DNA from 4 places in the Streptomyces sp. DT224 genome. Region 2 is predicted to be linked to each of the others. Evidence: riboswitches for the same ligand, from Rfam matches in the RefSeq annotation. Region 2 holds a riboswitch; each other region holds the start of a gene.

Region 1 (5,690 bases), on a different contig from region 2:
AATCGGACGTTCCGAGCGGTCGCCGTCTCCACGCTGCTCGCGCTCTGCGGGGTGGTGATCCTCGCCCTGGTCCGCGACCAGACCGGCACCGAGGGATTCCTCGTCGGCCTGGGCCTGGCCGTCCTGCCGGTCCCCGTGCTGATGACCGCCTTCCGCTGGCTGGACCGGGTCGACCCGGCACCGTGGCGGAATCTGCTGTTCGCCTTCGCGTGGGGCGCGTGCGCGGCGGCCCTGGTCGCCATCCTCGCCAACTCGTTCGCGGTCCGGTGGATAGCCGACAGTGATCCGGGGAACGCGGACACCCTCGGCGCCACGGTCATCGCACCGGTGGTCGAGGAGAGTGCCAAGGCGGCGGCCGTCCTGCTGCTCTTCCTCTTCCGCAGGCGGGAGTTCACCGGGATCGTGGACGGCGTCGTCGCCGCCGGCTTCACGGCGACGGGGTTCGCCTTCACCGAGAACATCCTCTACCTGGGCAACGCCTTCGGTGAGGACCAGCAGACGGACTCCGGCTTCGCGGCGGTGACCGTGGTGACGTTCCTGGTCCGGGCCGTCATGACCCCCTTCGCCCACCCGCTCTTCACCGTCCTGACCGGCATCGGTCTCGGGATCGCCGCGAGCACCGCACCCGGCCGCCGGGTGCGGCTCATCGCCGTCCCGCTGCTCGGCCTGGTCCTCGCCATGGGCATGCACGCCCTGTGGAACGGCTCGGCGACCTTCGGCCGGTACGGCTTCTACATCGTGTACGGGGCGTTCATGGTCCCGGTCTTCGGCCTGGTGACCTGGCAGGTGGTCCGGGCCCGCCGCAAGGAGCTGCGCTCCCTGGCCGTCGAGCTCCCCGCGTACGCCGAAGCCGGCTGGCTCACGCCCGACGAGCCCCGCGCCCTCGCCTCCATGCGGGCCCGTGCCCTCGCCAGGAACGCGGCGCGCCGGCGGTACGCGGCGAGCGTCTCCGGCCATCCGTACCACCCGGCGTACGCGACGGTCCGCGCCAAGGAGGCGAAGGAGCGCGGCAGGGCGGCGGCGCGTGCGGTCGCCGAGTACGAGGCGTTCGCGACGTCCCTCGCCTCCCTGCGGCGGCAGGCCGGCCGGGGCAGGGCGGACCCGGACTTCGCCGCGCGCGAGCTGGAGCTGCTGCACCACCTGTGGCAGCGCCGTGAGATCGCCGGCCCAGCCCTCGCGTACGCGGCCCGGGCCACCCACCGCCGGCCGCCCGGCTACACGGCCGCCTGGCCGCCCGGCCGGCCGTACGCGGGCACCACGCCGTACGCGTACGGCGGCCCGCCCCCGTACAACGGCGCCCCGAACTCGTACATCGGCCCGTCCCCGTACCCGGCACAGCCCTACGACCAGCAGCCCCGCACCGCACCGCCCTGCACCGGAGGTCACCGGCCCGATCCGTACACAGGCCGGTGACCTCCGCGCAGGCGAACGAGCCTAGGCCGAGGCCGCCGTCAGCGTCGACAGTTCCTCGTCCGTCAGCTGGAGACCGGCGACCGCCAGCAGCGCGGGCAGTTGGTCGACCGTCCGGGCGGAGGCGATCGGCGCGGCGACCGTCGGGCGGGAGGCGAGCCAGGCCAGGGCCACCGTCGCGATCTCGGCGTCCCGGTCCCGCGCCACCGTGTCGAGCGCGGCGAGCACCCGCCGGCCGCGCTCCGACTCCAGGTGGCCGGCCGCCCTCCCGGCGCGGGCGCTGTCCACGGTCGTCCCCGGGCGGTACTTGCCGGTGAGGAAGCCGGCGGCCAGCGCGTAATACGGGACGGCCGCGAGCCCGGCGTCGGCGGCGGTGTCCTGGAGATCGCCCTCGTAGGTGTCCCGCGAGACGAGGTTGTAGTGCGGCTGGAGCGCCACATAGCGGGCCAGTCCCTCGCGTTCGGAGAATTCGAGGGAGGCACGCAGCCGGGCCGGGCTGATGTTGGAGGCGGCGATCTCGCGGACCTTGCCCTCCTTCACCAGCTCGTCGAGGGCGGTGATGATCTCCTCGACCGGGACGGTCTCGTCGTCGAAGTGCGTGTAGTACAGATCGATGTGGTCCGTGCCGAGCCGGCGCAGCGACTCCTCGGCGGCCGACTTGATCGTGGGCGCCGAAAGGCCCTTGTAGCCGGGGAGGGCGCCGACTTTGGTGGCCACCACGACGTCGGACCGGTTGCCGCGCGACGCGAGCCACTTGCCGATGACCGTCTCCGACTCTCCGCCCTCGTTGCCGGGAACCCAGTGCGAGTAGGCGTCGGCCGTGTCCACGAAGTTGCCGCCGGCCGCCGTGTACGCGTCGAGGACGGCGAAGGACCGCTCCTCGTCCGCGGTCCAGCCGAAGACGTTTCCACCGAGGCAGAGCGGGAAGACCTGGAGGCCGGACGGGCCGAGATTGCGCAGTGAAGTCATAAGGGGGAGAACGGTTTGCGCACACCCCGCTATTCCGTGCCGCATACATCCGTCAGGCCGCGGCCACGCGAACCGGCAGCCCTGACGTCGGGGGGTGTGCGTCAGGGCTGCCGGGGTTCGGACGGCCGCCTACCGGGAAGGGCCGGGTCTTCGGGGGAAACGGACCTCAGACGGTCAGACCGCGGGCGCGCAGCCAGGCCATCGGGTCGATGCCGGTGCCGTCCGGGGTGTGGACCTCCAGGTGGAGGTGCGGGCCGGTCACATTTCCGGTCGCGCCTACGCGGCCGATCGTGTCGCCGGTGGTGACCTTCTGGCCGACCGTGACGCCGATCGAGGACTGGTGGCAGAACCACAGCTCGGTACCGTCCTCCAGCTCCAGCACCGTGCGGTAGCCGTAGGCGCCGGACCAGCCGGCCGACTTGACGGTGCCGGTGTGAATGGCCTTGATCGGGGTACCGGTCGGGGCCGCGAAGTCGAGGCCCGTGTGGTAGCCGGAGGACCACATCGAACCGGCCTCGCCGAACGTCGAGGTGATCGTGTACGAGGAGGTGGGAATGGCGTAGCCGGCGGCGAGCTTGGCCAGGCGCAGGGCCTCGGCCTTCTTCTTCGCCTCCTCCGCCTCCCTCTTCTTCTCCGCGGCGGCCTTGGCCTCGGCCTCGTCCTGCTGCTTCTTCGCCTCGGCGGCCGCCTTCTCGGCAGCGGCCTTCTCCTCGGCCGCCTTCGCCTCGGCGTCGGCGGCGCCCTGCTGCTGTTCGGCCTGCTGGAGGATGCGGGCGCGCAGCGCCTCGCCGGCGTCCGTGGTGCCCTGCTCGGCCTCGGCGGTGGTGATGCCGGCGGTGGTCAGCGGTGCGGCGGCGGTGGCGGTCGCGGGGGTTTCCGCCTCGCTCTCGCCGGAGAACAACGCACCCACGCCGGGAAGGGACTTGGCGTCGGGGAGATTGTCCGCGATGGAATCGGGAAGAGAGATGGAGACCGGCGGTTTGCTCTGTGCGGTGGCCATGCCGCCCGCGCCGACGGCCGCGATGACACCGACGCCGAGGACGGTGGAGCTACGGGCCAGACCATTGCGCTGCTTGGCGACGCGGTGCTTGCCGCGGACGGGACGGACGGACTCCTCGGTGGGGTTCCATTCCTCCCAGGTCCGCTCGGAGTCGGCGTCGTCGGCGCGGAAGCCGCTGCCGAAACCGGCACCGGTGCCGAAGCCGTCGCCCCGATCGGCCGCGTAGTCGCTTCCCTGTTCCGGAATGTACGCGGCGCCGGGGACGGACGCGGAGTCGGCACCGTATTCGGGCACGAACCGGGAAGGTGATTCGGGGGCAGGCTTGTTGGACGCCACGCGGGCGCACTCCTTTCCTTCCTTCTCGCCTACCGGGTTAGCTGACGGGTTCGGAGCAGGAAGGTCTCCTACGGGTCCCTCCGCCTCTTGTGAAGACGAAGATGCCCGATTCACCCCATGTAGGTGGTTCCCCGGTTCCCTTGCGGAATTCGGCGCACGCGCGCGGCGCCGTCCCTGACGACGGCTGGGACAACCGCGCTGCGTTATCGAACGTTAATAGACAGACGGGTCCGATTCCAAGCTGTTCCCACTGATCGTTCACGCCCATGGCCTGGACTTTACGGGACACAACCGGGTGGAACCGGGCGAGTTGATCGCCACCCGGCCACTACGCGTTTTCTGACGTTGCGTCAAATGTTATGCGGAGCGACGCTCCTCAGTCACCCAGCGTGGCACCCCGCTTGACGATCTTCACCGTCCTGCGGCGGTCCGGCTGCCCCTTCGCCGGCCGGGCCACCGCGAGCAGCGCCATGTCGTCGGTCGACTCGCCCCCCGTATGCAGTCGTACGTCGTCGGTCAGCGCGGACAACAGCTCCTCGGGACCGGGGAAGAGGCGCCCGCGCAGCCGCTCCGCCGGGTCGTAGAAGACACCGTCGGCGTTCCGCGCCTCCGACAGGCCGTCCGTGTAGAACAGCAGCGTCCCGCCGGGCGGCAGCTCCCAGCCCTCCGCGCGGTCCGGCCGCACCCCCAGGCCCAGGCCCAGCGGAAGCGCGGGCTCCGAGGGAGTCAGCGCCTCCACCGCCCCGTCCCCGTGCAGCAGCAGCGGGTCGGGGTGGCCCCGGTTCACGATCCGCGCCACCTGGCCGCCCGGCGGGATCTCCGCCAGGACAGCGGTGACGAACTCCTCGAACTCGTCGAACCCGCCACCCCGGGTCGACTCGCGTGCCAGCGCGCGCTCCAGCCGCTGCGCCACGCCCTCCAGCGACTTCTCCTGCTCCGCCGCCTCCCGGAACGCCCCGATCACCACCGCCACCGCGCCGACCGCCTCCAGCCCCTTCCCGCGCACGTCGCCCAGCACCAGCCGTACGCCGTACGGAGTGTCAGCGGCCGCGAAGAGGTCTCCCCCGACGAACTCGTCCGCCTGTGCCGCCTCGTACCGCGCGGCCACCTGGAGTCCGCCGATCCGCTCGGGCGGCGCGGGCAGCACGGCCCGCATGGCCGTCTCGGCGATGATCCGGGCGGACGCCAACTGGTCGCTGCCGCGCCGCACGACCCGGTTGATCACGCACGCCTGCACGGCGACCGTGAGCACGGTGACCATCTCGATGAACGAGACCACCTCGACCAGATCACCGGTGCAGAGCCGGATTCCGGCGACGGCGAGCACCGAGGCGATCCCGATCCGGATCGTGGTGCCCATACCGAAGAAGGGCGCGGCGGTCAGCGGGGCGGCCGCGAACATCGGGACGGCCGTGTAGGAGGGCGGCGTGAAGAGGTCGAACACCACCCCGATGACGATCATCGCCACCGGCAGCACCCGGACGAACCGGCGGCTCACCGCGCCGTCGGGCCCGCGCCACCGTCGTTCCCACTTCCCCACCTGCGGTCTCCTGCCCGGTGCAGCCACGGCCGCGGACGGTACCGCGCACCGCCTCCAGCCTCGCGCCCGCGCGGTCGCCGGGCGAATCCTCGGCCGCCGATGGGGCGAAGCGGGTGCGCTCGTTCGGAACCCCGCCGAAACGCATCAGGCCCGGCACGCTGCCTGCGTGCCGGGCCTGATCCTTCAGTAGCGGGGACAGGATTTGAACCTGCGACCTCTGGGTTATGAGCCCAGCGAGCTACCGAGCTGCTCCACCCCGCGTCGGTGAACCCAACTCTACGTCATGTTCGGGGCCCCCATGACCACGGCCCGCACGCCCCGGCCCCCTCGCCTCCCCGCCCCGCGCCCCACATCGACGAGCAATGGGGTGAATGTGGTGATATGACTGTTTTCAGATTCAGCCAGTCCGACGCGGACCCGGGAGTGGACGATGGA
Region 2 (5,690 bases):
AGCCCGCACCGAGCAGGTTGCGCAGGACGGTGCGGCCGACGCCGCCGGGGGTGCGGCCGACGCCGATGACGGCGACGGAGCCGGGGGCGAGCAGCCGTTGCACGGACTTGGCCTCGGCGCGCTGTTCACGGGCGCGCTGGACGGCGAGGGACTCGGCGGTGGGTTCGAGGTCCAGGGTGAGGTGGACCGACCCGTCCTCGAAGCTGCGCTGCTGGGTGTAGCCGGCGTCCCGGAACACCTTGATCATCTTGGTGTTGGCGGGCAGCACTTCCGCCGCGAAGCGCCGGATGCCGCGTTCGCGGGCGACGGCCGCGATGTGTTCGAGCAGGGTCGAGGCCACGCCCCGGCCCTGGTGGGCGTCCTGGACGAGGAAGGCGACTTCGGCCTCGTCGGCGGGGGCCGAGGCGGGGCGGCCGGTCGCGTCGATCCGGTCGTAGCGGACGGTGGCGATGAACTCGCCGCCCACCGTGACGGCCAGGCCCACCCTGTCGACGTAGTCGTGATGGGTGAAGCGGTGGACGTCCTTGGCGGAGAGCCGGGGGTAGGGCGCGAAGAAGCGGTAGTACTTCGACTCGTCGGAAACCTGCTCGTAGAAGCTGACCAGCCGCTCGGCATCGTCCGTGGTGATCGGCCTGATCCGCGCGGTGCCGCCGTCGCGGAGCACCACGTCCGCCTCCCAGTGATCGGGGTAGGCGTGCTGCGGACTCTGCTCCGGAGAGGGCTGCATGGGGAAAGCCTACGGCTGTCGCACGGGTCGCGGGGGTGCCGGGGCCGGGGCAGTCTGAGGTCTCCGGACGACCGCGGACGCGGCGCCCGGGAGGGCCCGCGGGTCTGCCCGGAGCATCGCGCACCACATGAGACACTGGTCTAGACAACCGTTGATTCTTGAAGGGCAGAACCATGGCTGAGCGCCGCGTAAACGTCGGTTGGGCCGAGGGCCTGCACGCCCGCCCCGCTTCCATCTTCGTCCGTGCCGCCACGGCCTCCGGCGTTCCCGTCACCATCGCCAAGGCGGACGGCAACCCGGTGAACGCGGCCTCCATGCTCGCGGTGCTCGGTCTCGGCGCCCAGGGCGGCGAGGAGATCGTGCTCGCGTCCGACGCGGACAACGCCGAGGCGGCTCTGGACCGCCTGGCGAAGCTGGTCGCCGAGGGCCTCGAGGAGCTTCCGGAGACCGTCTGAGCCGAGCGGCCGACACCGCCGGAATTCTCACGGGAAAGCCGCGGCCCCCTGCATGGGGCGCCGCGGCTTTTACGTGTGCGGGGCGAAGTGGCGGCGACCCGGAAAGAATGGGCGGCGCCACTTGTCCCGGCCTTTTCACACGCGCCTTTCTTTATTTGTACGCGCCCTTTGTTAATTCCGGCCGCTCGCGGTGTGTACGGCAGGTTGCGAAGCCCTCACACGGCCGGCCCGGGGCACGCCGGCGGGACGGGCGGCGCGGCGGAGCCGATGCGTGGCGCCATGGCGTTCGGCGAGCTGTGCGGCCAGGGCCCTCGCCCGCTCCGCGTCCCGGCGCGCCACGGCGTCCACGAGGGCCCCGTGATCGGCCCAGGCTTCCGCCGGGCGGGCCGGCTGGTCGACCGCGTACATCCAGGCGATCTTGTGGCGGAGCTGGGTGAGCAGGGCGATGAGGCCCGGGCTGCCGGATGCCTGGGCCAGCGTCTCGTGGAACCAGCCGGCCAGGGAGCGCAGGTCCTCGCCCTCACCGCGGCGGGCCCGCTCCTGCCCGAGCCTGACCAGGCCGCGCAACACCTTGAGGTGGGCCTCCGTCCGGCGCTGGGCCGCGCGGGCGGCGCTCAGCGGTTCCAGCAGCATGCGGACTTCCAGCAGGTCGGCGGCCTCCTGTTCCGAGGGCTCGGCGACGCAGGCTCCGGCGTGTCTGCGGGTGACGACGAAGCCCTCCGACTCCAGGGTGCGCAGCGCTTCCCGTACGGGGACGCGGGAGACCCCGTAACGCCGCGCGAGCACCTCCTCGGTGAGCCGGCTGCCGCGTTCGAAGACACCGGAGACGATGTCGTCACGGATTGCCGTGCATACCGAATGCGCCGGAACACGCATGTCCGAACCTCCGCCTCAATCCCCGCGAACAGCGGCCGATCGACACCTCTGGCGTGACTCTATTGCAATGCGCTCGCATTTCCGATGCCGGGCGGGAATTCGTGAATATCTTTTGCCGCGGCGCAGCGGCCGAAGGCGCACACGGAGGTGCGGACGCGGCGAAGGCCCCGGCGGGATGCCGGGGCCTTCGGCAGGGGCCTGAGCCCGTCAGACGCTGACGCCGTGGGCGCGCAGATAGGCGACCGGGTCCATGTCGGAGCCGTAGGAGGGCGTCGTCCGGGCCTCGAAGTGGAGGTGCGGGCCGGTGGAGTTGCCGGTCGAGCCGGAGAGCCCGATCTGCCGGCCGGCCGCGACGCTCTGGCCGACGGAGACGCCGATCGAGGAGAGATGGCCGTACTGGGTGTACGTGCCGTCCGCCATCCGGAGCACGATGTTGTTGCCGTACGCCCCGCCCCAGCCGGCCTCCACGACCGTGCCGGCGCCGACGGCGACGACCGAACTTCCGGACACGGCGTGGAAGTCGATGCCGGAGTGGCTGCCGGAGGACCAGAGCGAGCCGCTGGACTTGTAGCCGGTGGTCACGTACGAGCCGGCGACGGGCAGCCGGTAGGACGAGCCCAGCGCGGTGCGGGCGGAGGAGCGGCCGGCGCGGGCGGACGCCTCGCGGGCGGCCCTGGCCTTCGCCGTGGCCGCTTCCTTGGCCTTGGCCGCCGTCTCGACGGCCTTCTTCTTCGCGGCCTCGGCCTTCTTCCTGGCCACCGCCGTCGCCTTGGCCGCCGCCTTCTTCTCGGCGGCCTCGGCCTGGTGCTGCTGCGCCTCGGCCTGGGCGTCGATCCGGTCGGCGAGGGTGCTCTCGATGGCGAGGAGCTGGGAGAGGCCGGTCTCGGTGGCGGCGGGGGCCGTACCGTCGTCGGCGGCGAGGGCCGGGGAAGCCAGGGAGCCGATGACACCGCCGGCGGCGAGCGTGGCGACGCCGACGGCCTTGGCGCCGGCGCGCGTCAGGCGGCTCGGGGCACGGTGCTTCCCGGTGGCACGGGTGAACGCCATGGGGTGACGGGTCCTTTCCTTCCTTCTCGCCTACCGGGTTAGCTGACGGGTTCGGAGCAGGAAGGTCTCCTACGGACGCCTCCGCTGACGGAGCGCGGGCATCCGATTCACCCCAGGGACTGCGTGGGTCCCCGGCTCCCCGGGCTCGCGCCTGACGGGGACTCGGCGATGGCTGCCCGGTACGTCACGGATGCGCGTACGAGTGGCGGACAGCGGACCCGACGCTAAGCGGACGGACTTCCCACCACCAAACGGACAAGGGGTTTTGTAGCGCATCCCACAGGGCGAGCCGGCCCCTCGGCGAGCAAAAGGTGCACAGCGGCCGGAAAGCGGCCGGACGCGCACGAGGGCTCCGGCGACCGCGCGCCGGAGCCCTCGTAGCCCGCTCAGCGGGCTGACCGACAGATCAGCCGGTGACGACCGACACCTCTCCGATGCCGAGCGCCCTGACCGGTTCCTCGATGCGCGAGGCGTCGCCGACCAGGACCGTGACCAGCCGGTCCACCGGGAAGGCGCTGACCACGGCCGCGGTCGCCTCCACCGTGCCGGTCTCAGCGAGACGCGCGTACAGCGTCGCCTGGTAGTCGTCCGGGAGGTGCTGTTCCACCTGGTCGGCGAGAGTGCTCGCGACGGAGGCCGCCGTCTCGAACTTCAGGGGCGCGACGCCCACGAGATTCTGCACGGCCGTCTCGCGCTCGGTGTCCGTCAGCCCCTCGGCGGCCAGCGTCCGCAGCACCTTCCAGAGGTCGTCCAGCGCCGGACCGGTGGACTCGGTGTCCACGGAACCGCTGATGGCGAGCATCGCGGCGCCCGTCGCCCCCGAGGTGGAGTCGGCGGCGCCGGAGCGGAGCACCTGGGCGAAGGCCCGCACGCCGTAGGTGTACCCCTTCTCCTCGCGCAGCACCCGGTCGAGCCGGGACGTCAGCGTGCCGCCCAGGCAGTAGGTGCCGAGAACCTGGGCGGGCCACACGCTGTCGTGGCGGTCCGCGCCGATGCGCCCGATCAGCAGCTGCGTCTGCACCGCGCCGGGGCGGTCCACGATGATCACCCGGCCGGTGTCGTCGGCCGTGATCGGCGGGACGGGGCGGGGCTCGGAGGCGTCCCCGGACCAGTCGCCGAGGGTCTCGGCGAGCAGCGCGTCCAGGTCGATGCCCGTGAGGTCGCCGACGACCACGGCGGTGGCGGTGGACGGGCGGATGTGCGCGTCGTAGAAGGCGCGCACGGCAGCGGCGTCGATCCGCTCGATGGTCTTCTCGGTGCCCAGGCGCGGACGCGACATGCGGGCCGTGGCCGGGAAAAGCTCCTTGGAGAGCTGCTTGGCCGCGCGGCGGGCCGGGTTGGCGTGCTCGTGCGGGATCTCGTCCAGCCGGTTGCGCACCAGGCGCTCGATCTCGCTGTCCGCGAAGGCCGGCGCCCGCAGCGCCTCGGCGACGAGGCCGAGCGCCTTGGCCAGGCGGGAGGCCGGGACCTCCAGGGAGACCCGGACGCCGGGGTGGTCGGCATGGGCGTCGAGGGTGGCGCCGCACCGTTCCAGCTCGGCGGCGAACTCCTCGGCGCTGTGCTTGTCGGTGCCCTCGGACAGCGCGCGCGACATGATCGTCGCCACGCCGTCCAGGCCCTCGGGCTCGGCGTCCAGGGGGGCGGCGAGGAAGATCTCGACGGCGACGACCTGCTGGCCGGGGCGGTGGCAGCGCAGGACGGTGAGGCCGTTGGGCAGGGAGCCCCGCTCGGGCGCGGGGAAGGCCCAGGGGCGGGCCACGCCGGGGGCGGGCTGCGGGTGGAACTGCATCGAAACTTCAGTCGCGGCAGCGTCGGTCACTGGTCCGCCCCTTCGTGCGCGTCGGTGTCGGTGGCGGCGTCGGCCTCTTCGGCTGCCTCGGCGGGCTCGACCGGTTCGTAGACCAGGACCGCCCGGTTGTCGGGCCGCAGCTGCGCCTGCGCGGCGGCCTTGACCTCCTCGGCGGTGACGTCGAGGACCCGGTTCACGGCGGACAGCGCGAGCTGCGGGTCGCCGAACAGCACGGCGTACCGGCACAGTTCGTCGGCGCGGCCCGCGACCGTGCCGAGGCGGTCCAGCCATTCGCGCTCCAACTGGGCCTGGGCGCGCTCCATCTCCTCCGCCGTGGGGCCCTCCTCGGCGAACCGGGTCAGCTCCTCGTCGACCGCGGCCTCGATCTCCGCCACCTCCACGCCGCCGGACGTCTTGACGTCCAGCCAGCCCAGGGAGGGCGCTCCGGCGAGCCGGAGCAGTCCGAATCCGGCGGCCACGGCCGTACGGTCGCGCCGGACCAGGCGGTTGTGCAGCCGGGACGACTCGCCGCCGCCGAGCACGGTCAGGGCGAGGTCCGCGGCGTCGCACTCACGGGTGCCGTCGTGGGGCAGCCGGTACGCGGCCATCAGGGCGCGCGCCGGCACCTCCTCGCGTACCTCCTCACGCAGCTGGCCGCCCATGACCGTGGGCAGCGAGCCGTCGCGCGGCGGCTGCTTGCCGTCGTGGGAGGGGATGGAGCCGAAGTACTTCTCGATCCAGGCAAGGGTCTGCTCGGGGTCGATGTCGCCGACGACCGACAGCACCGCGTTGTTCG
Region 3 (5,690 bases), on a different contig from region 2:
TCTCGTAGTCGTCGTCCAGCCGGGTGTAGTTGACGAGTCCTTCGGCCATCCCGAAGACCTGCATCAGCCGGCAGCCGAGCGCCGGTTCGAGCCGTCGGGCGGCCGTCTCACTGTATTTGGCGCCGCCGACCAGGATCAGTTCGAGGCTCGACAGGTCCTGCTCCGCCGAAGCGGCAGCGTCCGTCCAGACCAGGGCGAGCGGCGGGACCATGCCCGTCATGGTGACGCGCTCCCGCTCGATGACCGGGAACGCCGTGGCCGGGTCGGGGCGCGGGCAGAGGACCACGGTGCCGCCCGCGTACAGCGTGCCGAGCCAGCCGGGCGAGCTCATCGGGAAGTTGTGCGCGGCGGGCAGGACCACCAGGAAGCGGGTGTCCGCGTCGACGCCGCAGATCTCGTTGGAGCCGCGCAGCGAGTAGATGTAGTCGTCGTGCGTACGGGGGATGAGCTTGGGCACCCCCGTGGTACCGCCGGACAGCTGGAGGAAGGCCAGATCGTGCGGCTCGGGCCCGTCCTCCGGGTCCCCGGCCGCGTCGCACGGCACGTCGGACAGGGCGGTGTGCTCGCCGGGGTCCCCGACGACGAACACGTGCTTCAGGGTGGGCGCCTGCTCCCGTACGGCGGTGGCCAGCGCGCGGTGGTCGCATCCGGCGTGCTTGTCCGGGATGACATAGGCGACGGCCTCGGCGAAGGAGCAGAAGTAGCCGATCTCCGCCTCGCGGTGGGCGGGCAGCGCGTATACGGGAAGCGCGCCGATGCGGAAGAGGGCGAAGACGACCTCGGCGAACTCGGCGATGTTGGGCAGCTGGACGACGACCCGGTCGCCCCTGGCTATCCCGCGCGCCCGGAAGCCCGCCGCCAGCCGGGCCGCGCGCTCGTCCAGCTCCCGGTACGTCCAGGCGCGGCGCTCGGGCGCGGGGTCGATCAGCGCGACGCGGTCGCCGTGGGCCTCGGCCCGTTCGCGCAGCATGCTCGTGAAGGTCTCGCCGCGCCAGTGCCCGGCCGCGCGGTAACGGGCGGCGAACTCGGCGGGCCAGGTCGGGGCGTCTTCGTACGGTGAGGCGGTCATCGTTCCAGGACTCCAGGGGGCGTTTGCGGAGGTGCCGGGCGGACGGGTCAGGCGCGCAGGGTGGCGCCTCCGTCGACGTACAGGTCGTGCAGGGTGATGTGGCGGGCCCGGTCGGACACGAGGAAGGCGACCGCCTCGGCGATGTCGGCCGGTTCGGCGATCCGGCCCAGCGGAATGCCCGTGCGGTAGCTCGCCAGGTCCCCGGCTATGACGCGCTGGGCGGCTGGCCCGTCGTCGTGCGCCTCATCGGCCGGCCACATGCCGCGCTGCATGTCGGTGAGCGTGGAGCCGGGCGAGACCGTGTTGCAGCGGACGCCCCGGGGGGCCAGTTCCAGGCCGAGGCACTTGGTGAACATGACGGCCGCGGCCTTCGACGCGGCGTACGCCGCCATGGTCGTGCGGGGGATGCCGGCGGCGTTGGACGCGACGGTGACGATGCTGCCCGCGCCCCGGTCCGCCATCCGGCGCGCGACGGACCGCGAGACGTGGAACACCCCGTCGGTGTTGACGGCGAATGTCGCCCGCCAGTCCTCGTCGGTCAGCTCGGTGACCGGTGAACAGCGCAGTATCCCGGCGACGTTGACCGCGATGTCGAGGGCGCCGAGCGTGTGCTCGGCCTCGCCGACCAGGGCCTCGACGGCCGCCGCGTCCGTGACGTCCAGCGTCCGGGCGACGACGTCCCCGTCGTGCTCCCGGGCGAGGGCGTCGACCCCCTCCGGGGCCGCGTCGGCCGCCAGAACCCGGCAGCCGCGCGCGACGAGGGCCCGCACGACCGCCTCGCCTATGCCGCGTCCGGCTCCCGTCACGAGGGCCAGCCGGCCGGTGAGTTCCTGCTCGACGGGGGCGACGGCGGGCGCGGCGGTGGGGGGACGGCGGGAGGAAGAGGCGGAATGCGGCGCCATGGTCCTGGGATCTCCATGTGACGGTGAACGGGAAACGGCAACACTTAGGTAAGCCTAACCATAGGGTGATCACGTGGGCGAGGGGGCCTGAACCGGCGATCCACGACGCGCGCGCGTCGCGCCATGCCCCTTTTGTCGACCAGTGGGCAAAAGGTCAAGGAAGGGCGATCAAAGAGGGTTTGGTGCGGTCAAACGCCTCAAAACGGACGAACGTGAGCAATCTGATTTCAGTGGGCAGCGTCACGTCGGCCGTTTCTGACGCAGGATCCGATCTCCCGGTTCCCAGTCGTGCCAAGAAATTTGACTTCCCCCGGCGCGGGCGATCATGAGCATTTCCTTTGATTGATCTTGCAAAACAATTGTGATCAGCAATTCCGGGCTTGTTCCGGCCGTCGTTTCTCGCTTACGGTCCCGTCATCAATCCGGATGGAACGCCGAATCCTGCCGCCGTCCGGGAACCCGACCACTCACGTACGGCAGGAGCGGGGGACCCAGGTTTGCCGCCGGTCCGGAATCCGGAGCGGCTAGGGGTGAAGTCGCCATGCGCGACCGGACATCTCCAGTCCGAACCCGACAGCTCACCTCGTAGGCGACGGAGAGGAAATACGCCATGCCCATCATGGGTAAGCACCGTCGTGCCAAGTCCGCGTCCCTGACCCGCGGTTTCATCGCCGTCAGCGCGGGCGGAGCCGTTCTCGCGCTCCCCCTGATCACGGCCGGATCGGCCTCCGCCGCCCCCGCCAAGTCCGTCGTCGCCGAAAAGGCGGCGGCCCCGACTTCCGTCGCCGGCAAGGGAATTGCCGTCCGCGAGGCCGCGCCCTCCACCTATTCCGTGGTGTCCGGCGATTCGCTTTACAAGATCGCCCAGGGGCATTCCCTCAGCGGCGGCTGGGAGCGGCTGTACAAGGACAACCGCGGTGCTGTCGGCAGCAACCCCGACCTCATTCACCCGGGCCTGAAGCTGACCATTGGCGCCACGTCCGAGGCCGCCGCCCCGAAGGCCGCGGAGAAGAGCGCATTCAAGGCGGAGACCGCCGAGAAGAACGGCGACGCCGCTCCCCGGACCGAGAGCGCCGACCGCGCCGACCGTTCCGAGCGCACCGTCGTCCCGGTCGCCGCCGAGAAGCCCGCCGAGACCCAGGCGGCCGTCACGTACACCGACGACCTCGACGGCTGGATCAAGGAATCCCTGGCCATCATGGCGCAGCAGGGCATCCCCGGCAGCTACGACGGCATCTACCGCAACATCATGCGCGAGTCCTCGGGCAACCCGATGGCGATCAACAACTGGGACGTCAACGCCGTCAACGGCACGCCCTCCAAGGGTCTGCTCCAGGTGATCCAGCCCACCTTCGACGCCTACCACGTGCCCGGAACGTCGATGGACATCTACGACCCGGTCGCCAACATCACGGCCGCGTGCAACTACGCCGCCGCCACGTACGGCTCGATGGACAACGTCTTCGGCGCGTACTGATCCACACCGGCCCCGCGCTCGGGGCAGGGCCGTGAGCAGGGGTGGAAAGGAGCGGAAGCGCTCCTTTCCACCCCTTTCGCATGCCGTACCGCGCGTGTCGCGGAAAGACCGTACAACCCTTGTGCCACAAGACGTGTCGAACAGGGCGTCCAGGAAGACAGCGGGCTCTTCCCGGCGCCCCCCGGACCCGCCCGGCCATCCTTGATCCAAGGAGCCACTTGTGCGTACGTACCGTTCGGCCGCCGTCCTCGCGGCCTCGCTCCTCCTGCTGACGGGTGCGGCCATCGCCGCGCCCTCCGCCTACGCCGTCACCTCCGGCGCCACGCACGCGAACGACCGCCACAGCGACTTCGACGGCGACGGCCACGAGGACGTGCTCATCGGCGCTCCCGGCGGGACCATCGACGCCAAGCCGGGTGCCGGGTTCGTGACCGTGCAGTACGGCTCCGCGCACGGCCTGGGCACCAGCCCGTCCGCCGTCTTCAGCCAGAACACCCCAGGGGTACGCGGCGCCGCCGAGGCCGGTGACTCCTTCGGAGCGTCCCTGGCCACGGGAGACCTGAACGGCGACGGCTACGACGACGCGATCGTCGGCGTTCCCGGGGAGGACATCGAGCCCGTGGGCGACGCGGGCGGCGCCGTCGTGCTGTGGGGGTCGCCGCAAGGGCTCACCGGAGCCGACAGCGACTGGCTCCAGGCCGCCGAGCCCCGCGCTTGGGCGAGATTCGGCAGCGCGCTCGCGGCGGCCCACTTCAGCCCCGACATCCCCGGCGACGAACTGGCCGTGACCGACCTGTACGACCTCATGCTCTTCCGCTACGAACCGGCCCTGCTGAAGAAGGGGGTCGCGCCCCTGGCCCCCGCCCAGCGCGAGAACGTGATCCCCGCCGAACCCGGACACGAGATCGCCCCGAAGTCCCTGACCACGGGCGACTACGACGGCAACGGCCTCGACGACCTCGTCGTCTCCGGGACGAGCGCGGGCGCCGCCCGCGGGCAGGGCTGGTCCGCCTACTTCTCCGGCCAGGTGCAGGGGCTCCGCTTCGAGCGCTCCCTGCGCGGCGGCCCCGCCGTCGCCACCGGGGACATCAACAACGACGGCTACGACGACCTGGTGACGGGCGACCCGTACCGCTCCGACGGCACCAGCAGCGACGCGCCGGAGGGCGGCGTGGTCGGCGTCTACTACGGCAGTGCCGGTGACGGCCCGGTCGTCGGCGCCTCGGGGCCCGGCACCGAGCCCGCCTGGTGGTCCCAGGACTCCCTGGGCGTCCCCGGCGTCTCCGAGCAGGGCGACGGCTGGGGCACCGGCCTGTCCGTGGGCGACACCGACGGCGACGGCTACGCGGACGTGGTCGTCGGAGCGCCCGGCGAGGACGTCGGAGCACCGGGCGCGGACATGTCGCGCATCGAGTCGGGGGCCGTATGGCTGCTGCGCGGCGCGTCGGACGGTCTCACGACGGCCGGCGCACGCTCCTGGAACCAGGACTCCGGGGAGGTGCCCGGGGTGACCGAGGCGTACGACGCCTGGGGCGCCCGGGTCCGCCTGACCGACCCCGACGGCGACGGGCGCTCCGACCTGCTCGCCGCCGCTCCGGGTGAGGACGGGGGCAACGGGGTCGTCTGGGTGCTCCCCTCCGGGGCCGACGGTGTGAGCGCCACCGGATCGTGGACCTTCGACGGCGGATCGCTCGGCGCCCCCCGGACGAAGGCCCGCCTCGGCGAGGCGATCGACGAGTAGGGCCGCCGAGCCCGTCCGTCCCGGAATGCGCGGGCACGGCGGGGCGTGGATGCTGGAACGGTCAGCGTCTCTAGGAGGTCAGTCATGAGCATGCTCGACAAGATCAAGGGCATGATCAAGGGGCATCCGGACCAGGCCCGCCAGGGAGTCGAGAAGGGCGGCGACTACGTCGACAAGAAGACCGGCGGCAAGTACGGCGGCCAGGTCGACTCGGCGCAGCAGAAGATGAACGACCAGCTCGGTGACCGTCGCCCGCCCGACGAGGGCCGGTAGGCGCTCGCAGGGCCGTGAGGGAGCGGTGGACGCCACAGCCGTGGTGTCCACCGCTTCTGCGTGTCCGCGCCCCGCCGGGCGCATGGGCCGGGCGGCTCCGACGTGCCGCACCGGCCGGCCGGGAGCATCCTGGCTGTGTGACCTGGCACGGCGCGGCCGGGCGGCTGCCCTTCGGCCCGAGCGACGGCCCGCCCGCACAACCGGAGGACGGCCGGGCGCCGGGCGACC
Region 4 (5,690 bases), on a different contig from region 2:
TACCGGATGCGGGACGACTCCGACGTCATCGAGCGCTGGACCACGCTGACCCACACGGGACCGGACGGCCCGCCCCTCGAACTGCTCCGCGCCGACGCGGCGGCCTGGGCGCCGCCCGCCCGCGACCGCTGGCGGCTCAGCCGGCTGCACGGCCGCTGGGCGGCGGAGACCCGGCTGGAGCGCACGGAGCTCGCGTACGGGGAGCACCTGCTCTCCAGCCGGCGCGGCCACACCGGCCACCAGGGCCTGCCCTGGGTCGCCCTGGACGCGGACGGTGCCGCCACCGAGGAGACCGGGGAGGTCTACGGCTGCGCGCTCGGCTGGTCCGGGTCCTGGCGCATCGCCGTACAGCGGCTGCCGGACGGGCTCGTACAGATCACCGGCGGCGCCGGCCACGACGACTCCGGGCTGCTGCGGCTCGCGCCGGGGGAGTCGTACACCAGCCCGGTCTTCGCCGGGCTGTGGAGCGAGGGCGGTTTCGGCGGGGCGAGCCGGGCCTGGCACGCGTGGCAGCTCGCCCATGTCGTCCCCGACGCCTTCGAGCCGCGTCCGGTGCTCTACAACTCCTGGGAGGCCACCGGCTTCGACATCGCGGAGGACCAGCAGCGGGCGCTGGCCCGCCGTGCCGCCGCGATGGGCGTCGAGCTGTTCGTCGTCGACGACGCCTGGTTCGGGCAGCGGGTGAGCGACCGGGCCGGACTCGGCGACTGGACGCCGAATCCGGAGCGCTTCCCCGACGGTCTCGGGCCGCTCGCCCGCCATGTCCACGGCCTCGGCATGCGGTTCGGGATCTGGGTCGAGCCGGAAATGGTCAACCCCGACAGCGATCTTTACCGCGCCCACCCCGACTGGGTCCAGCACTTCCCCGGCCGGGAGCGCACCGAATTCCGCAACCAGCTGGTCCTCAACCTGGCCCGCCCCGATGTACGGGCGTATCTGTGGGAGAGCCTGGATGCCCTGCTCTCGGGCACGCCCGTCGACTACGTGAAATGGGACTTCAACCGCTGCTTCTCGGACGCCGGCTGGCCGGGCGCCGACTACCCGCAGCGACTGTGGACCGAGCACGTGGAGGCCCTCTACGAGCTGATCGACCGGCTGCGCGCCGCCCACCCCGGCGTCGCCTTCGAGTCCTGCTCGGGCGGCGGTGGCCGGATCGACCTCGGCATCCTCTCCCGTACCGACCAGGTCTGGACGTCCGACAACACCGACCCGCTGGACCGCCTCGCCATCCAGGACGGCTTCGGGCATCTCCACCCGGCGCGCGTGATGGCGGCCTGGGTCACCGACAGCCCGAACGTCCAGCTGAACGGCCGCCGCTCCTCGCTGCGCTTCCGGTTCGTCAGCGCCATGGCCGGGGTGCTGGGGATCGGCGGGGACCTCACCGAGTGGAGCGCGGCCGAGCTGGACGAGGCGCGCGGGTGGGTGGAGCTGTACAAGGAGATCCGCCCGGTCGTGCAGCTGGGCGAGCTGTACCGGCTGCGCGCGCCGGGCCCGGGGCTCAGCGCCGTGCAGTACGTGCGGGGCGCTGACACCGTCGTGCTGGCGTGGCTCCACGCGCAGCGGTACGGGGAGGAGCCGCCGGCGCTGCGGCTGCGCGGGCTCGACCCGGAGGCGGCGTACACCTGCCTGGACACGGGGGCGGTGCACCACGGTTCGGTGCTGATGCACCACGGGCTGCGGACGGGGCTGCGCGGCGACCTGGACGCGCGGGTGGTGCGGCTGCGCCGCGGATGATGGCCATGGCATGTCCGTATTGATGCGTTATGGACAAATCGCCCCGGTTGCGCGGGAGATGATCACCCGCTCGTGAGCGGGATCATATCCGTGACGGTGTGTGGTGGCGCCCCGGCTGGGTAGCCCCCGCGCCGCGCGGAAAGCCAAGATCCGTAATCCACGGAGTGTGACCGGAATTCCGCACCGCAATTCCGAAGCGGAATCCGGTGCCGAACCCGTGGCTTGTTTCCGTCGTCCCGGCTCGCTTACGTTCCATGTCCATCCGGATGGAACGCCCAATCCTGCCGCCGTCCGGAATTCGCATCCACTCACCGTGTGGCAGGAGCGGGGGAACCAGGTAAGCCGCCGACCGGGACGACCGGACGGCTAGGGGTGAAGTCGCGCCAGGCGCGGCCGGGCATCTCCAGCCCGAACCCGACAGCTCACCTCGCAGGCGCCGGAGAGGAAATTCTTCATGCCCAACTCGGGTAAGCACCGCCGTCCCAAGTCCAGCACCATCGCCCGCGGCGTCGTCGCCGCGAGCGCCGGCGGCGCCGTCATCGCGCTTCCGCTGCTCGGCGCCACCGGTGCCCACGCCGCGGAGCAGACCGCCCCGGCCACCTCGAAGTCGGCCGCCGCGCACACCGCCCCGGCCACGCCCGTGAAGAGCACCGGCACCACCACCTACTCCGTGGTCTCCGGCGACTACCTGTCGAAGATCGCGGCCCAGTACCACCTCAAGGGCGGCTGGCAGAAGCTGTACCAGGACAACCGCGAGGTCGTCGGCGAGAACCCGAGCCTGATCTTCCCGGGCATGAAGCTGACCCTCGGCGCCAAGGCCGCAGCCGCCACGCCGTCCGAGGCCCCCGCCAAGACGGCGGAGAAGACCGAGGCGAAGACCGCGGCGCCCAAGGCGGAGACGAAGACCGAGGCGAAGACCGAAGCCCCGGCCGCCCAGGACAACGCCTCCGGCTACGTCCACCCGGTCCCGGGCAACCACACCACCGCCTACCGCGCCTCCGGTGCCAACTGGTCCAGCGGCAGCCACACCGGGATCGACTTCCCCGTCTCCACCGGCACCAGCGTGAAGGCGATCACCTCCGGCACCGTCGTCACCGCGGGCTGGGGCGGCGCCTACGGGAACCAGGTCGTCATCAAGCACGCCGACGGCCACTACTCCCAGTACGGCCACATGTCCTCGCTCTCCGTCTCGGCGGGCCAGACCGTGACCGCGGGCCAGCAGGTCGGCCTCTCCGGCTCCACCGGCAACGCCACCGGCCCGCACCTGCACTTCGAGGTCCGCACAGGCCCGGAGTACGGCTCGGACATCGACCCGATCGCCTACCTGGCGTCGCACGGGATCTACGTCTGATCCAGGCAGTACCGGCCCGGTGATCCGGGTCACTGATCGGCAAAGAGGGACGGAGTGCCGCGGCACTCCGTCCCTCTGCTTATTCCCTCTTTACCGAAAACTGACCGGGTGGTTTATCTCACCCCCCGTCAACCCCTTATTACGGTCGCGTAGGTCACATTCCGGGGTGCAGGATATGCGTTTGTGGCAAACGATTCGAGCAACATCCAACAGGGCGTCATCGACCGACAGGGCGCCATCGGGTCGTACGCGGCGATTGGCGACAGCTTCACCGAGGGAGTCGGCGACCCCGGCCCCGACGGAACATTCGTCGGCTGGGCCGACCGGCTCGCGGTACTCCTCGCGGACCGGCTTCCCGAGCCCGGCACACCGACGGGCCCCGAGGGCTCGCCCGCTTCCGCGCACGGGAACTTCCGGTACGCCAATCTCGCCGTACGAGGACGCCTCCTCGACCAGATAGTCGAGGAGCAGGTGCCCCGCGCCAAGGAACTCGCCCCCGATCTGGTGAGCTTCTGCGCCGGGGGCAACGACATCATCCGGCCGGGCACCGACCCGGACGACGTGGCCGAACGCTTCGAGCGGGCGGTCGCCGACCTCACGCGGTCGGTCGGCACCGTCATGGTCACCACCGGCTTCGACACCCGTGGCGTCCCCGTGCTGCGCCATCTGCGCGGCAAGATCGCCACCTACACCGCTCACGTCCGGGCCATCGCCGACCGCTACGACTGCCCGGTCCTCGACCTCTGGTCGCTGCGCTCCGTGCAGGACCGGCGCGCCTGGGACGGCGACCGGCTCCACCTGTCGCCCGAGGGGCACACCCGGGTCGCGCTCCGCGCCGCCCAGGTCCTCGGCCTCGACGTGCCGGCCGACCCGGACCAGCCGTGGCCGCCACAGCCCCCGCGCGGCACGCTGGAGATCCGTCGCGACGACATCCACTGGGCGCGCGAGTACCTGGTCCCGTGGATCGGGCGGCGGCTGCGCGGCGAGTCCTCCGGGGACCACGTCGAGCCGAAGCGGCCGGACCTGCTGCCGCTCTGAACAGCCCCCGCTGTCCTCAGTCGCCCCGCGACCGCGTCGCGGCGACCGGGGACAGCGGCAGCGCCGCCGGGATCCGCTCCAGGACCCCGCCCGCGAAGACGTCGTACAGCGGCAGCGTCTCCAGGTGGACGTATCCGATGTGGCAGTCGCAGACGGCGAGCGGGCAGGCCCGCGGCCCCAGCGCCCGCCGATAGCTCCCGTCGTACAGATTGCCCAGCTCCGCCCGGACGAAGTGGCAGCGGCGCACCGTGCCGTCCCCGTCCACCGAGATCACCGACTCACCGGTCCGGCAGGGCAGCCCCGCCGAGCGGTGCGGATGGCGGCTGTACGGGAACAGCGGGTCGATCGCCGTCCACCGCTCCGCCTCCTCGTCCGTGTAGGTGTGCCCCTCCGCCGCGTTGACCCAGAGGTACACCTCGTCCGCGAGCGCCGCGCGCAGCCGCCGCGCCTCACCGAGATGGGCGTCGAACCCCACGACGCCCACGCTGTACCGGACCCCGAGGTCCTCCAGCTCCGCGCACCGGCCGAGGAAACGCTCGTACGGCGTCTGCCCCGGGTGGTACGTGCACCACAGCGCGATCCGCTCGCGGGCCGCCTCCGGCGCCTCGGCCAGCCACCGCGTCCGGCCGCTCAGATTCGTCTGGATCGCGACCCGGCGCACGTGCGGGAGGCCCGCCAGCTCCACGATCGCCCGGCGGTACCAGGAGCGCACCAGGCCCTCGCCCCACGGTGTGAACAGCACCGAGATCCGGTCACCGGTCTGCGCCGCCGCCCACGCGGTGAACCGTTCGAGCGCCGCCCGGTCGGCCCGCAGCTGCTCCGGGGTGTCGCGCCGCTTGGCGAACGGGCAGTACGGGCAGTCGTAGTCGCAGGAGGCGAGCGGGCCCCGGTAGAGAATGGTCAGGTCCACGGGTGACTCACTTCAGCTCGTACGCGGCCATCGCGGCCCGCACGGTGGGGGAGAAGAGCTCCGGGCCCAGCGCGTCGGAGTACGCCAGCCCCTCCGGCGACAGCCGCAGCAGTCCCTCGGCCGGGGCCCCGCCGTCGAGCCAGCCCCGGGCCCCGAACCGGGCCAGCTCCTCCGGGAAGTCCTCGTACGGCGAGGTGCCGAACCGCTCGCGGTACTCGGCCACGGGCATGCCCCGCGCCTGGAGCACCGACTGGAGGAGATGGCGGCGTCGTGCCTCGTCCCCGTCCGTGTACCGCCCGACCTCGGCGCGGGAGAAGTCCCCGGTGGCCGTGTAGGTGTCGATGATGCCCCGGACCTCGCTCGTCCCGACCGCGTAGTCGAAGGAGTAGTGCAGCCGCGAGGTGTAGGAACGGGCGCCGCAGCCCAGGCCGATCATGCCGTCCGTCTGGCAGGCGTAGTCGTCGGGCCCCTCCGCGCGCGGGGCGTCGGCGCGGCGGAACATCCGCATCGACACCTGCTCGTAGCCGTGGGCCAGGAGGTGGTCGCGACCGGCCCGGTACAGGCGCAGGCGCTGCTCGTCCCAGGCCGCGTCGGCCTCGCTCTTCGACAGCCGGCCCAGCGGGGTCAGCGGACGCTTGTAGAGCGGGTAGAGGTACA

Evidence for each region. A riboswitch is a leader RNA that binds a small molecule or an ion and turns the genes downstream of it on or off. The one in region 2 is predicted to bind cyclic di-AMP.
Region 1: another riboswitch for cyclic di-AMP. It lies ahead of ACLQ2N_RS33760 (M23 family metallopeptidase); the one in region 2 lies ahead of ACLQ2N_RS25620 (M23 family metallopeptidase).
Region 3: another riboswitch for cyclic di-AMP. It lies ahead of ACLQ2N_RS10720 (transglycosylase SLT domain-containing protein); the one in region 2 lies ahead of ACLQ2N_RS25620 (M23 family metallopeptidase).
Region 4: another riboswitch for cyclic di-AMP. It lies ahead of ACLQ2N_RS33180 (M23 family metallopeptidase); the one in region 2 lies ahead of ACLQ2N_RS25620 (M23 family metallopeptidase).

Annotation. Positions count from the first base shown of each region.
Region 1 is NZ_JBNCLI010000018.1:20,303-25,992, forward strand. Features, by position in the region: gene ACLQ2N_RS33750 (PrsW family glutamic-type intramembrane protease) at 1-1,413, shown strand, start outside; gene ACLQ2N_RS33755 (aldo/keto reductase) at 1,435-2,379, opposite strand; gene ACLQ2N_RS33760 (M23 family metallopeptidase) at 2,546-3,715, opposite strand; cyclic di-AMP (ydaO/yuaA leader) riboswitch at 3,727-3,880, opposite strand; gene ACLQ2N_RS33765 (PP2C family protein-serine/threonine phosphatase) at 4,092-5,255, opposite strand; tRNA gene ACLQ2N_RS33770 (tRNA-Met) at 5,443-5,516, opposite strand; gene ACLQ2N_RS33775 (SHOCT domain-containing protein) at 5,686-5,690, shown strand, end outside.
Region 2 is NZ_JBNCLI010000010.1:262,486-268,175, forward strand. Features, by position in the region: gene ACLQ2N_RS25605 (GNAT family N-acetyltransferase) at 1-727, opposite strand, end outside; gene ACLQ2N_RS25610 (HPr family phosphocarrier protein) at 901-1,182, shown strand; gene ACLQ2N_RS25615 (GntR family transcriptional regulator) at 1,354-2,058, opposite strand; gene ACLQ2N_RS25620 (M23 family metallopeptidase) at 2,266-3,105, opposite strand; cyclic di-AMP (ydaO/yuaA leader) riboswitch at 3,119-3,283, opposite strand; gene ACLQ2N_RS25625 (M16 family metallopeptidase) at 3,512-4,894, opposite strand; gene ACLQ2N_RS25630 (M16 family metallopeptidase) at 4,921-5,690, opposite strand, start outside.
Region 3 is NZ_JBNCLI010000004.1:71,124-76,813, forward strand. Features, by position in the region: gene ACLQ2N_RS10710 ((2,3-dihydroxybenzoyl)adenylate synthase) at 1-1,069, opposite strand, end outside; gene ACLQ2N_RS10715 (2,3-dihydro-2,3-dihydroxybenzoate dehydrogenase) at 1,117-1,971, opposite strand; cyclic di-AMP (ydaO/yuaA leader) riboswitch at 2,394-2,578, shown strand; gene ACLQ2N_RS10720 (transglycosylase SLT domain-containing protein) at 2,582-3,448, shown strand; gene ACLQ2N_RS10725 (FG-GAP repeat protein) at 3,669-5,189, shown strand; gene ACLQ2N_RS10730 (antitoxin) at 5,274-5,462, shown strand; gene ACLQ2N_RS10735 (SpoIIE family protein phosphatase) at 5,600-5,690, shown strand, end outside.
Region 4 is NZ_JBNCLI010000017.1:9,469-15,158, forward strand. Features, by position in the region: gene ACLQ2N_RS33175 (alpha-galactosidase) at 1-1,734, shown strand, start outside; cyclic di-AMP (ydaO/yuaA leader) riboswitch at 2,030-2,185, shown strand; gene ACLQ2N_RS33180 (M23 family metallopeptidase) at 2,189-3,085, shown strand; gene ACLQ2N_RS33185 (SGNH/GDSL hydrolase family protein) at 3,269-4,123, shown strand; gene ACLQ2N_RS33190 (STM4011 family radical SAM protein) at 4,140-5,033, opposite strand; gene ACLQ2N_RS33195 (STM4012 family radical SAM protein) at 5,041-5,690, opposite strand, start outside.